DNA from 2 places in the Clostridium gasigenes genome. Region 1 is predicted to be linked to the other one. Evidence: predicted binding sites of a transcription regulator. Region 1 holds the regulator's gene; the other holds the start of a gene.
What was found. The regulator Rex, encoded in region 1, represses fermentation and respiration genes when NADH is low (regulators of the CRP and FNR family bind a similar motif). The targets are predictions, from matches to a motif close to ATTGTTAANNNNTTAACAAT.

Region 1 (7,655 bases):
CCAAATTGGTTTATTAATGATGCACAAAGTGAAGTATGAGCAGATACTATAACACCAGTTGTACCACAAACCTTTGATAATTCTTCTACTGTTAGGATATATGAAAGAGTATCTCCGCCAGCTCCACCATATTCTTTAGAAAATGGAATCCCAAGCATACCTAGCTTAGCCATTTTTTCAACGTTTTCCATTGGAAATCTTTCAGTTTGATCTATTTCAGCAGCAATTGGTTTAACTTCGTTTATAGCGAACTCTCTAACCATTTGTCTTACTAATTCTTGTTCTCTAGTTAATGTAAAATTCATTCAAGTTACCTCCTTATAATTAGGCTTTTTTTAGAAAATAATTAATTACTTTCTAAAAACCTCCTTACACTTTTTATTTGTTTGAATATTTATATTATTTTTTATTTATTTAATATTGCGACTATTTATTTTGGAAGTTTTTGGTTCTTCTTTCTATGAAAGCACCCATTCCCTCTACTTGATCTTCTGTCGCAAAACATTTTCCAAAATCTTCAGCTTCAATTACTATTGCACTATCTATGCCTACTTGCATTCCTCTATTAATTGCATCCTTACATAATTTAACTGCAATTGGAGCGTTAGCAATTATCATGTTTGCCATAGCTTTAGCTTCTTCCATTAGACTTTCTAAAGTAACAACTTTATTTACAAGACCTATTCTTAACGCTTCATCAGCCTTAATTATTGCTCCTGTATAAATTAATTCTTTAGCTTTTCCAATTCCAACAATTCTTGGCAGTCTTTGAGTTCCACCAAAACCTGGAGTTATTCCAAGCCCTGCTTCAGGTTGCCCAAATCTAGCTCTTTCCGATGCTATTCTTATGTCACATGACATTGCAAGTTCACATCCACCACCAAGTGCAAAACCTGATATTGCAGCTATTACTGGCTTTCCTAAGTTTTCTAATCTTCTGAACACTTTGTTTCCAAGAATACCAAATTCTTTTCCTTGCTTCTCATTAAGGTCTTTCATTTCAGCAATGTCAGCTCCTGCAACAAAAGCTTTTTCTCCTGATCCTGTAAGGATTACGCAGTAAATATCATTATCATTTTCTAAATCTGTTATAACAATATCTAGATCTGCTAATGTTTCTGAGTTTAAAGCATTTAAAGCCTTTGGTCTATTGATTGTAACAATAGCTAAATTACCTTCTTTTTCAAGAAGTACATTTTTTAATTCCATGCTTAAAGTCCTCCCCTTTTATATCTGCTTAATTTATTAAATTTATAAACTTAGCATAGTTAAAATTTACCCATTTAAATTTCTCATAAGTTGACTTGCTTTTTATTGAAGCCCATAAAAAAACCAATCGTTTTCACTAATCTTTGTTAATATTCTAACAAGTATAGGTAAAAAATAATCGAAGTTTTTAAACTTCAACTATTATTATAATCGTACTATTTAATTATTTCAATATTTATTTCAATTTTTCGATAATTTTAACAATTTAGTTTTTATTATTAACTCTTATGCAATAAATATATTAGCGTTAGTAAACTCTCTGACAGATGTACATTTTCTACAGTAACATCCTCTGGAACTACTAAATCTACTGGTGCAAAATTCCATATACCTTTTACTCCACCTGCAACTAAGGTATCGCATACTTTTTGAGCATTAATTCTTGGTACACATATCATAGCAATATCTATATCATTAACCTGAAGAAAAGGTTCCATATTATCTATATCTTGAATTTCTGTACCCATCATTCTTAAACCTGTAAGTTTCGGGTTAGCATCAAATATACCTTGCAGAAACAAACCTAATTCTGCAAACCTACTGTAATTTGCAATCGCTTGACCAATATTTCCAGCACCTACTATTACTGTTTTATAATCTTTATTTAATCCAAGTATTAAACTTATTTGCTTATATAAGTCCTTAACATTATAACCATAGCCTTGTTGACCAAAATCACCAAAGCAATTCAAATCTTGACGTATTTGCGAAGCTGTAAATCCGATTTTTTCCCCAAGTTCTTTTGAAGAAATTCTATCAACATCATTTTTCATTAGCTCTTGTAAATATCTATGATATTTAGGTAATCGCTTAATTACAGCCATAGAAATATTCTTTTTCTTTTCCATACTGTACACTTCTCCTTAACATTTTAGTTATTTTAATTTAATATATATAATAATATCATATCCTACTTATTTAATCTATATTTAAACTTTTTCTATTTTTAACTTTTAGCAGTTATCCATTTAACAAAGTTGTAAATTTTATTATTAAGGCATCTTCAAAAAATAACTAGATACATACTAGTCTTTTTTTGAAGATTCCTAATATAAAAATATTTTTTCATACTTTTAAATTTTATTATAATAACATCTGAAAATAATAATTTTTATAAAAAAAAGAGACTTATGTATAACGTAGCAGATGCGTTATACATAAGTCTCACAATTTAATACAGAGCCAAGCTCTGTAACAAGATTCACGATCTTGTATGCTATCCCTACGCCTGAAATTTTTAACCTCACTAATTATATTTAAAATGATGAAATTTGTCAATGGCTATTTTAGGCATCTTGTCGAATTTAGGACTGCAATTATTGTTACACCTACATCTGCAAAAACTGCTGCCCACATACTAGCCATTCCTAAAGCTACAAGTATAAGAACGAATGCTTTAATTCCTAATGAAAATATTATATTTTGCCATAAAATCTTATTAGTTTTTCTAGCTATTTTTATAGCTTCAACTAAAGATTCTGGATTATCCTTCATCAATACAACATCAGCAGCTTCAATTGCTGCATCTGATCCAATTCCCCCCATTGCAATTCCTATATCGGCTCTTGCAAGTACTGGCGCATCATTTATTCCATCTCCTACAAACGCTATTTTACTCTTAGAATTCTTAGCCTTAAGCAATGTTTCTATTTTTTCAACCTTATCTATTGGTAATAATTCTGAGAATACTTTATCTATTCCTATAATTTTTCCAACTCTTTCTGCCACTGATTTTCTATCTCCTGTTAGCATAACAGTTGTATGCACCCCAATTTTCTTTAACTCTTTTATAGCATTTGCTGCATCTTCTTTTATCTCATCTGAAATAATTATATTTCCTTTATATTCTTTATTTATTGCTACATGAATTATTGTTCCTATAGATTCTACTTCATTGTATTTTATATTGAACATATTCATTAATTTATAATTACCAAGAAGTATATCTTCTTCATTAATTTTAACACTAATTCCATGGCCAGATACTTCTTCATAATTTTTAATTTGATCCTTATTAATTTCTTTCCCGTAAGCTTTAACTATTGATTGAGCAATTGGATGATTTGATAGTGACTCACCTAAAGCTGCAATTTCCAATAACTTATCTTTTTCTATATCTACTGCATTTATTTCTGTTACTTTAAATACACCTTTAGTTAATGTTCCTGTCTTATCAAAAACTACAGTATCAATATCTTTTAAAGCTTCAAGGTAATTTCCACCCTTAATTAATATTCCTTTTTTAGAAGCTCCACCAATTCCTGCAAATAATCCTAAAGGAATTGAAACAACTAACGCACAAGGACATGATACAACTAAAAATGATAAAGCTCTATATATCCAAATATTAAATGTTTGCCCTGGTATTAAAAGCGGTGGTAATATAGCTAATGCCAATGCTGAAAATACTACTATTGGAGTATATATCTTTGCAAATTTTGTTATAAATTTCTCTGTTGGAGCTTTTTTATTTGATGCATTTTCAACTAATTCCAATATTCTAGCTACAGTTGATTCACCAAATTCTTTAGTTACCTTAACTTTTAAAACTCCATTTGTATTTATACATCCTGCTAATATTTCATTATCTACTGTTATTTCTCTTGGAACTGATTCCCCTGTTAAAGCACTAGTATCAACAAAACTTTTTCCTTCTATAACTATTCCATCTAAAGGAACTCTTTCTCCTGGTTTAACAATAATTATTTCCTCAACCCCCACCTCTTCAGGTGACACTCTTCTTTCATCATTCCCATTTAATATATTTGCATAATCTGCTCTTATATCCATCAATGATGTTATTGATTTTCTTGAATGGTTAACTGCATAACTTTGGAACAGTTCTCCAACTTCATAAAATAACATAACTGCAACGGCTTCTGGATATTCTCCTATTATAAATGCGCCTAAAGTTGCAACTGTCATTAAGAAGTTTTCATCAAAAATTTCACCTCTTAATATATTTCTAATAGCTGTTAAAACAACTTTTCCACCTATTAACCCGTAACTTATTGCAAATAATATTATTGAAAGCAGTCCATTACCATTAGTTATAATTGCTATAATGTATATTATAGCTCCAATTATTAAAGTTAAATTATCTTTTATTTTAAAACTTTGTCCATCATGTGAATGGTCGTGACCATGTTCTTCTTTATGCTTATCTTCATGGTGCAATTCATGATTACCTTCTACATTGTTAACATTAGTTTTCTTTGTATGATTATGACCTTTATCCAAACATCCTGAATCATCACTTGAGTGTTCATGTTTATGATCACTAATTGAACATTTTGCACTTTCACATTTTTTAATATTTCGATTAGCTACTACCTTTCCAATTTTCTCCGTAACCTTAACACCTGGTTCTAATTTTTTAATTATATTTTTTACTTGATTAATTATATCTTCTTTTTCATAACCATCTTTTATTTCTAAAATTAAAGTAGCAGTTGAAAAATTTACAGTGGCTTCTTTAATGCTTTCTAGCTTATTAATCCTATCTTCTATTTTATTTGCGCAATTAGCACAATCTAATCCATTTAACAAAAACTTTTTTTCCATTATTATTCCCCCTTTAAACTTTAATTTAAGAATTATATTATTCTGTTATATGACTAAGTCCTGCGTCAAAAATATGCTTTATATGATCATCATCTAATGAATAGTATATTACTTTCCCATCTCTTCTGTATTTAACTAATCTATTAGACTTTAAAACTCTTAATTGATGGGAAATAGCTGATTGAGTCATATTTAAAAGATTCGCTATATCACATACACACATTTCTGCTTCAAATAAAGCACATAATATTTTTATTCTAGTTGAATCACCAAAAACCTTAAATAACTCTGCTAAATCATATAGTGTTTCTTCCTTAGGAATAGATAATCTAACTTTTTCTACTACATCTTTATGAATTACGTTACAACTACACTTTTCTATTTTATTATTATCCTCCATAAATTGCTCCTTACAACACATGAATATATGCTCATATGTTTCTCTTAATTCATTATATGCTTTCCCTAGTAAAATTGTCAACTATACTTTTAGTTATATTCACTCAACAAAAATAGAACTTACTATTTATAAATAGTAAGTTCTATTTTAAATTACAATTTGAAAACAAATAATACTCAACCGTCTAAAATAGCTTATTCAACTTGTTATTATCTTTATGCTCCCTAACTTAATGATTAACCTTATATTCTTTTATCTTTTCATTTATAAGTACTTCATCTAAAATCATATTAATAACGCTTTGACATACATAATATGCAAAATCTAAATCATTATTATATTCCATTACTTTTTCATATTCTTGTTGAAGGTCCATAATATAACTTCTAATTTCTTTGGAGTTTATACTTCTTTCTATATCTTTTCTTATTTTGAATTCTTTAGCTACTCTAGATAAATCTCTCTCATACATAACATGTTCTTTCATTACATTTGCACTTTTAAATTCCCATCTCTTATTATGGGGAACACAGAAAAAGTCACATAAAAAATGGCAAACAACACCCAATTCTTGACTAAATCTATTTTCATAATGGTTCTTATATATATCCTCCAAACTTAATGATGATAGAAATTGGATCTTATTCACAACCATATCTAAGCTTTCATCAAGATAATGCTTCTTAAATTTATAGGTAGAAACACAATCCGGTTTTATATTTCCCCAAATGAAATGATTTTCATTAATCAACTCTTTTTTATTACTATCCATATTATATATAAAATCTTTAGCTAACATTGTATGAGTATTCATTAACATCTTTTATTTCACCTACTTTTATAATATATTTTTCAAAATCATCAACATTTAAATTATATTATTTTTATATTGTTATCATAGTCCTATATGTTTATATAAACAATGAGTTATTAATTACACAAACGGTACTTTTTATCTACTACTATATATATTACCTCTTGTGCTATTAAATATAGATTAAAATAGTTAATCTTTTTTTTGAATTCCTATTTTTTTTAAATTAAAACAAAAAAAAGATTTATCCTTAAATTTATTAGGATAAATCTCTTTTTTATTATTCAAACATATTTATCATATTCTTCTTTTTCATTTAACTTACTTAATAGATGCTTTATTTCTTGATCTCTATTTTTATCCATAATCAATATTACGTCCCCTGCATCTACTATCACTAAATCTTTAACACCAAGACCTATAATTAAATTCTTTTCTCCGAATATAGAACAATTAGTACATTCTTCTAAATAAACATTGTTACTAACACTATTAGTGTTAACGGTATTTAAATACCTACTTAACGCTGAAAAACTTCCAATATCATCCCATTCGAAATCACTTTTTATTACAAATGCTCTTCTCGTCTTTTGCATTACTCCAAAGTCAATAGATATTCCATCAATTATTTTATATTGCTCTTTTATTACTTCCTCTTCATTTTCTTCTCCTATTGATCTATAAATTTCCATTAATGATTTATAGAGCCTTGGAAGATATTTTTCTATTTCTCTTAGAATTACATCTGCTCTAAAAATAAAGATACCTGAGTTCCATAAATAAGTTCCTTTTTCCAAAAAATCCTTTGCCACTTCAGTGTTAGGTTTTTCGGTAAATCTTTCAACTTTGTATGATGCTCTTTCGCCTAATATTCTCTCTCCCATTTCAATATATCCATATCCCGTTTCTGGCCTTGTTGGTTCTATTCCTAAGGTTACTACACCTTTTCTTTTATTAGCAATATCTACAGCTTGAGATAATGTTTCTATATAATCCTTCTCCCCTTTTATGTGATGATCAGAAGGTAGAACTACCATTACAGCATCTTTGTCTTTTTTTAATAATTTAACTGCTGATAACCCTATACACGTTGCCGTTTCTTTGTTCTCTGGCTCTGTAAAAATATTTTCTTTTTGAACGTCTTCTAATTCTTCCCTTATTTTTTCTTCATACTCTTGGTTTGTAACTACATAAATATTATCCTTTTTAATTAAAGGAATTATCCTATCTACAGTATTTGCTAAAAAACTTTTATTGTTTATAACCTTTAAGAATTGCTTTGGCCTTTCTGATCTTGATAAAGGATAAAGCCTAGTTCCTTTTCCTCCAGCTAATATAAGCCCGTATATCACTAATTTTCAACTCCATGTAATGCTATTACAGTATTATATGCTCTATATATTTTTTTTGTGAAATTATTAATCTTAATATTTTTTATATTATCTTGTAATATTTTACATTAAAATCGACAAAGAAATTTACGACAAATAATTATATTTATTGACTTTTAAAGTTATTAAGTATAAAATTTTATTATCATATTAATTCTCTGTATTAAAAGGGAGTAGTAATAAATATAACATCAACAATCGCGGCCTTAAAAGCCTG
Region 2 (7,655 bases), 120 kb from region 1:
TAATTCATGAAATTCTATTTAAGAAATATAATACACACAAAAAAAAAGATCCTAATTAAAGGATCTTTTCAAAATAACATTAGTCTCTTGAAACTATTAATGCTGTTCCCATTCCGCCACCTATACATAAAGTAGCTAAACCAGTTTTTGCATCTCTTTTTTGCATTTCATGAAGTAATGTAACTAATATTCTTCCACCTGATGCTCCAACTGGATGTCCAAGTGCAATTGCTCCACCATTTACATTTACTTTATCCATATCAAAGTTTAAATCTTTTGCTACAGCTAAACTTTGAGCTGCGAAAGCTTCATTAGCTTCGATTAAATCTAAATCTTCAATCTTAAGGTTTGCAACTTCTAAAGCTTTTTTAGTTGCATGGAATGGTCCATAACCCATTATTGATGGTTCTAAACCTCTTTGACCATATGAAACTATTTTAGCTAAAGGAGTAATTCCAAGTTCTTTAGCTTTATCAGCGCTCATTACTACGAAAGCTGCTGCTCCATCATTTATTCCTGAAGCATTTCCTGCTGTTACTGTACCATTTTTTTTGGCAAATGCTGGTCTTAATTTTGCCATCCCTGCCATTGTAGCACCGTATCTTGGAAATTCATCAGTATCAAATACTTTTGGTTCTCCCTTTCTTTGAGGAATTATAACTGGAACTATTTCATCTTTAAATCTTCCAGCTTTAATAGCATTTTCAGCTTTAACTTGAGAATTAACAGCAAATTGATCTTGCTCTTCTCTTGTTAGATTCCATTGTTTAGCTATATTTTCAGCTGTTACACCCATATGATAATTGTTAAATGAATCCCATAGAGCATCATTTATCATTGTATCTACCATTTTACCGTCACCCATTCTTTGTCCCCATCTTGCATCTTTCAATACATATGGTGCTTGTGACATATTTTCCATACCACCTGCAACAACTATATCAGCATCTCCCGCTTTTATCATTTGTGCAGCTAATGCTACAGTTCTTAATCCAGATCCACATACTTTATTTATAGTCATAGCTGGAACTTCTACTGGCAATCCTGATTTTATAGCTGCTTGCCTTGCAATATTTTGTCCAAGACCCGCTTGTATTACATTACCCATTACAACTTCATCTACTAATTCACCACGAACGCCAGCCTTCTCAATAGCTGCTTTAATTACAAGAGCACCTAAATCTGCTGCAGAAACATCTTTTAATGCTCCTCCAAATGCCCCAATTGCTGTTCTTACTGCACTTACAATAACTACTTCTCTCATATTCACAATACCTCCTAATTTTCATCGTTTGAATTGTCCAACTTGTTAAACAATTAACACAATTCAATTATAACACTTTTAATTCTATAATCAACTAAATTTTAGTTTTTTTTCCCACTTTAAGATATAAAAATAACTAGTCGCGTAAACAACTAGTTATTTTTATGATTAATACTATCTCTTAAATTCTTCTACTTCTTCTTCTCTTAACCCGTAGTATTTTTCAATGGCATCTGCAATTCTTTTTGAAGCATTACCATCACCATATGGATTAACTGATTTACTCATTTTTAAATATTCTTCTTCGTTATTTAATAAAGTGTTTGCATTTTCTACTATTGTTTTTATATTAGTTCCTACCAATTTAACCGTTCCATAAGATACTGCCTCTGGTCTTTCAGTTACATCTCTTAAAACTAATACTGGTTTACCAAGATGTGGTGCTTCTTCTTGAAGCCCGCCAGAATCAGTCATAACCATAAATGATTTATTCATTAAGTTATGTGTTTCTTTAGTATCTAATGGCGGTAACAAGTGAACTCTTTCTATTCCGCCTAATTTTCTATAGACTACATCTTTAACAACTGGGTTTAAGTGCACTAAATAAACTAATTCTACATCCTTATTAGCTTCTACAATAGCTTTTAAAGACTCACAAATATTATTTATACCCTCTCCCCAATTTTCTCTTCTATGAGCTGTAATCATAATAACTTTCTTATTTTGAAAATCTATTTTATTTAATTCTTCATTTTCAAATATATAACCATCTTTCACAGTATGAAGCATTGCATCTATTACAGTATTTCCTGTTATATATATTTCTTCTTCCTTTACTCCTTCTCTTAGAAGATTATTCTTTGAGCCACTTGTTGGTGCAAAGTGTAAATCTGCTAATCCTCCAGTAAGTTTTCTATTCATTTCTTCTGGAAATGGAAAATATTTATCAAAGGTTCTAAGCCCAGCTTCAACATGACCAACTTTTATTTGTTGATAAAACGCAGCAAGTGCGCCTGAAAATGTAGTTGTTGTATCTCCATGTACTAATATCATATCAGGTTTTTCATTTATAAAAACCTCTTCAAGTCCTTCTAAAACTCTATTAGTTATTCCAGTTAAGGTCTGCTTTGTTTTCATTATATTTAAATCAAAATCTGGAATAATATCAAAATACTCTAAAACTTGATCTAACATTTCTCTATGTTGTGCTGTTACACACACCTTTATATCTATGCCCTCTCTAGTTCCAAGTTCCTTTACTAATGGAGCCATTTTTATAGCCTCTGGCCTCGTTCCAAATATTGTTATAATTTTCTTTTTCAATGAAATCACTCCTTAATATATCAATACCCTTTTTATAACTTCTATAATTATACACTCTATCTATTGCACAATACAAATTTTCAAAATATTATTTAATTAATTAATTTTCAAACTTTAATAATCTTAAATAAAAGTTTAAATTATAATATATATTTTGAGCCATACTATGATATAGAGTTCACCGATAGTTGTACTATCAGTGAACTCTATTAAGCAAGTATGATTCAAAATAGAATATAATATTAACTATTTTTTTGAATATACTATAATTATTAAATTATTTTGTTCCGTATAATCTATCCCCAGCATCTCCAAGACCTGGTATTATATATCCCTTTTCATTTAACCTTTCATCTATCCCAGCTACATATATGTCTACATCTGGATGAGTTTCTTGTACAAGTTTAATACCTTCTGGTGATGATATTAAACATACAAGTCTTAGGTTCTTAGCACCCTTTTTCTTTAATAAAGTAAGAGCATCTGCAGCCGATCCTCCTGTTGCAAGCATAGGGTCTACAACCATTACATCTCTTTCTGCAATATCTTGTGGTAATTTACAGAAATATTCTACTGGTTGAAGCGTTTCTTCATCTCTGTATAAACCTATATGTCCAATTTTAGCTGCTGGAATTAGTTTTAACATTCCATCCACCATACCAAGACCTGCTCTTAGTATTGGAACTATAGCTATTTTCTTTCCTGATAACATTTTACACTTTGTTTTGCAAATTGGTGTTTCGATTTCTACTTCTTCTGTAGCCAAATCTCTAGTTACTTCATATGCCATAAGCATTGAAACTTCTTCAACTAATTCCCTAAAATCTTTAGCACCTGTATTCTTACTTCTTATAAAAGCTAATTTATGAAGTATTAATGGATGTTCTACTTGTATTACTCTGCTCATTAAAAATTCCTCCAATATGTTTTATTATTTAATATATTTTTTTTCAATAGCTGTTATTTTATCAATTCTTGCTTGATGTCTGTCACCTTCGAATTTAGCATTTAAGAAAGTTTTAACTATATCTAATGCTAACCCTGGGCCTACAGATCTTGCCCCTAATGCTAATATATTTGCATTATTATGTTCTCTAGTTGCATGTGCACTAAAGGTATCTGAACATAAAGCAGCTCTTATTCCTGGCACCTTGTTTGCAGCAATGCTTATACCTATACCCGTACCGCATACTAATATACCAAATTCAAATTCTTTAGCCACTATAGCTTCCGCCACTTTCAACGCATAATCTGGATAATCGCAAGATGCCTTGCTATTTGTCCCAAAATCTTTTACATCATAGTTCTCTGATTTTAAAAAGTTTATTATTTCCTCTTTTAAATCCACTCCACCGTGGTCTGACCCTATTGCTATTTTCATAATAAGAGATCCCTCCTAATTATTAAGGCACTTCAAAAATCAAATGCCTAAACTTCTATTATATCAAATCCGGCTGCCTTATTTAGCCTATTCATAATAGCTACTCCTACACCCTTTTCTTCAAAAGCTTCACATAGAATTAAATCTACACCTAAATCATCACAACTTCTAAGAGCCTCAAAAATATTTTTAGCTATCTCAGCTAAAATAAATTCACTTCCTAAAGAAATAATTTTACCCTTTGGAAATTTATTCGCATTTTCGTCTGTGCATAAAATAGCTACATTTTTATTTTTTTCTATATAATTGTCTACTATTTCTTTAATTTTATCAATAGTTTTTTCTTTATTTCCACTTATTATTTTAAGTTTAGCCCTTGGTGCATAGTGTCTATATTTCATTCCTGGTGCCTTTGGCTTTAAATCAGGGCTAGGTTTTCCTTTAATTGACTCATCAATATTTATCCCAGGATGGAACTCTCTTAACATTTCTAGGGTTATTCCACCAGGTCTTAATACCACCGGTGGGTTAACAGTACAATCTACTATTGTGGATTCTACCCCAATCTCGCTTCTATTTCCACCTAATATGTAGTCAACCTTACCATATAAATCTTCAACACATCTTTCAACTTCTGTTGGACTTGGTCTACCTGATATATTAGCAGAAGGTGCTGCTATTGGTCTATTTGACATCTCTATTAACTTTAATGCTATTTCATTATTCGGCATCCTTATACCTATTGTACTAAGTCCTGCACTTGTTGCATCAGGAATAATATTATTTTTTTCTAATATTATTGTTAAAGGACCTGGCCAAAATTTATCAATAAGTTTTTTTGCAATTTCTGGTATGTTTAAAACTAAACCACTTATATCCTTATTTGCAACATGTACAATTAATGGATTATCTTGAGGTCTACCCTTTGCCTTAAATATTTTTGAAACAGCTTGAGGATCTAATGCATTTGCTCCTAGCCCATAAACTGTTTCTGTTGGGAATGCTACTGTACCATTATTTTGAATAATGTTTGCGGCTTCTTTTATATATTTATTATCATTTTCTATATCTTTTATTATAGCTACCTTTGTTTGCAAAATATCTACCTTCTTTATTTTAGGCACTTGAAAAAATAATAGACTAACAATTGGTCTATTATTTTTTTAAAAGTGTCTTAATGTTCTTCTATAATCGGGATTATTTTTTCAGTTGCCTAAATATCAATTTGACCTCTAGCTATTTTTATATTTTCAATAGCTGATGAGGTATATGTAGCTCTAACACAATTTTTATAAATAGCATCAAGTAACTCGTACTTTTTAAGAGCACCTTTTCTAACTACCTGAAAATAAAATACATGTTCAGGTGTTAATTTTTTTATTTTTAAATATTCTTCTGCCCCTTCGGAATACTTCTTTATAAATCCTTGTGTTATAGGTTTTAATCCTCTATTTTTAAAATTTACTGCTGTAACAATAATAATTTCTAATTCATCCTTTTCTTTACTAGTATGAACTAATGCAACTTTATCACATAATATTAAACTTTCTTTTATAAATAATCCACTTTTTATTTTTAGTCTATTATTATTACATACAAATTTTAATCCATGATAATTTAACTTTATTATAATTTTCAATATTATCAACAACTCTATAAATCCTAAATATATCCATAAAAATAGAGATTGTATTCCTGATAAATAGGCTGTTAAAGGAAGAGTTATGAAAAGTAATATCATCACTGTAAATAATTGATTCTTACTTTTACTTTCTTTTTTCAAAGCCTTATTTATATTCATACTTTACCTCCAATTATTCTAAAAGCCCTACGTTTTATAACGTAAGGGAGCTTCAAAAAAATAACTAGTAAGATTAGATTCTCTGACTTGTTATTTTCTTTCAGCTCCTTAAGGATTTTTAGATGCCAACTAATACTAAATAGTATCAGTATTTCCCATTTTCTTCATTTTCTCTGCTTGATCTGCTGTAATTAATGCATTAATTACTTCTTGTATATCTCCACTTAAATAACTTTCTAATTTATATAAAGTTAATCCTATTCTATGATCAGTTACTCTTCCTTGTGGATAGTTATATGTTCTTATTCTTTCACTTCTATCCCCTGAACCAACTTGACTTCTTCTATCTTCAGCAATCCCGGCTGATCTCTCTGCTTGTGCTGCATCAAATAATCTTGATCTTAAAACCTTCATAGCTTTTTCTTTGTTTTTAAGTTGTGATTTTTCATCTTGACATGCAACAACAACTCCAGATGGTATATGAGTTATTCTTACAGCTGAATCGGTTGTATTTACACATTGACCACCGTTACCTGAAGATCTGTACGTATCTATTCTTAAATCTTTATCTTCTATTTTTATTTCAACATCGTCAACTTCTGGAAGAACAGCTACAGTTGCTGTAGATGTATGTATTCTACCACTTGATTCAGTCTCTGGAACTCTTTGAACTCTGTGCACTCCACTTTCATATTTAAGTTTTGAATATGCTCCATTTCCCTTAATCATAAATACTACTTCTTTGAATCCACCGATATCATTTTCGTTTAAACTCATTATTTCAGTAGTCCATCTTTGCGTTTCTGCATATCTTGTGTACATTCTAAAAAGATTATATGAGAAAAGAGCGGCTTCATCACCACCAGCTCCACCTCTAATTTCAACAAAAACATTTTTATCATCATTAGGGTCTTTTGGTAGTAATAAAATTTGTATTTTATCTGCTAATTCTACCTCTTTTTTTGTAAGGTCAGAAATTTCTTCATTTAGCATTTCTCTCATTTCTCTATCACTTTCATCATTTAGCATTTCTTTATTTGATTGTAATTCTTCTGTTACATCTCTATACTCTCTATAAGCTGTAACTACAATTTCTAAATCTGAGTGCTCCTTGCAAAGCTTTCTCCATTCATTTTGATTTGCCATAATTGAAGGGTCTGATATTTTCACTGATAATTCATCATATTTATTTTCTATAAAAGCTAGTTTATCTAATAACATGCTATCACTCCGTACTCTATTTTTTTACATTGCTGTATTATATCACAATAAGCCTCTACTAATCAACTATTAGAGCCCCTATTGCAACTCTGTCTAATCCTGATAAATCTTTAATGACTCTAATATTCTTAAAACCAGCATCCGTCATTAATTTTTTTAGTTCCTCTGCTTGATCATGGCCTATCTCAAATGATAATATTCCATTTTCATTTAATACATTTTTACTTTCGTCTATTATTCTCTTATAGAAGCATAACCCATCCTCTCCACCTGATAAAGCTGTATGAGGTTCATAATTTTTTACATCATCCATCAATGTATCTATAACTTTTTCTTTTATATATGGTGGATTTGAGACTATTAAATCATATTTTTTATTATCTTCTATAGGTTTTTCTAATAGATTACTTTTTATAAATGTTGCTCTCTCATTTAAATTATGTCTATTTAAATTTTTTATAGTTATTTTTTCTGGCACTTTATAATAATCTATCAAATCTATGTTTATATTATTTCTATAATGTGCAAGTGCTATACCTATTGCACCACTTCCACAACATAAATCACAAACTTTTACTTCTTTATCCTTAGAAATTAACTTTAATACCTCTTCAACTAACACTTCAGTATCAGCTCTTGGTATTAATACACCTTCTTCCACATAT

Region 2: J1C67_RS03535 (acetyl-CoA C-acetyltransferase) is a predicted target of Rex. The motif match lies at 1,306-1,325, and genes of this name have one in related genera.

The regions. Positions count from the first base shown of each region.
Region 1 is NZ_CP071376.1:852,177-859,831, forward strand. Features, by position in the region: gene J1C67_RS04160 (acyl-CoA dehydrogenase) at 1-305, opposite strand, end outside; gene J1C67_RS04165 (short-chain-enoyl-CoA hydratase) at 427-1,209, opposite strand; gene J1C67_RS04170 (redox-sensing transcriptional repressor Rex) at 1,488-2,117, opposite strand; gene J1C67_RS04175 (heavy metal translocating P-type ATPase) at 2,551-4,833, opposite strand; gene J1C67_RS04180 (ArsR/SmtB family transcription factor) at 4,871-5,233, opposite strand; gene J1C67_RS04185 (zinc dependent phospholipase C family protein) at 5,463-6,053, opposite strand; gene J1C67_RS04190 (mannose-1-phosphate guanylyltransferase) at 6,332-7,399, opposite strand.
Region 2 is NZ_CP071376.1:727,905-735,559, forward strand. Features, by position in the region: gene J1C67_RS03535 (acetyl-CoA C-acetyltransferase) at 80-1,264, opposite strand; gene wecB (non-hydrolyzing UDP-N-acetylglucosamine 2-epimerase) at 1,439-2,587, opposite strand; gene upp (uracil phosphoribosyltransferase) at 2,865-3,494, opposite strand; gene rpiB (ribose 5-phosphate isomerase B) at 3,519-3,968, opposite strand; gene J1C67_RS03555 (L-threonylcarbamoyladenylate synthase) at 4,016-5,065, opposite strand; gene J1C67_RS03560 (hypothetical protein) at 5,182-5,769, opposite strand; gene prfA (peptide chain release factor 1) at 5,905-6,990, opposite strand; gene prmC (peptide chain release factor N(5)-glutamine methyltransferase) at 7,049-7,655, opposite strand, start outside.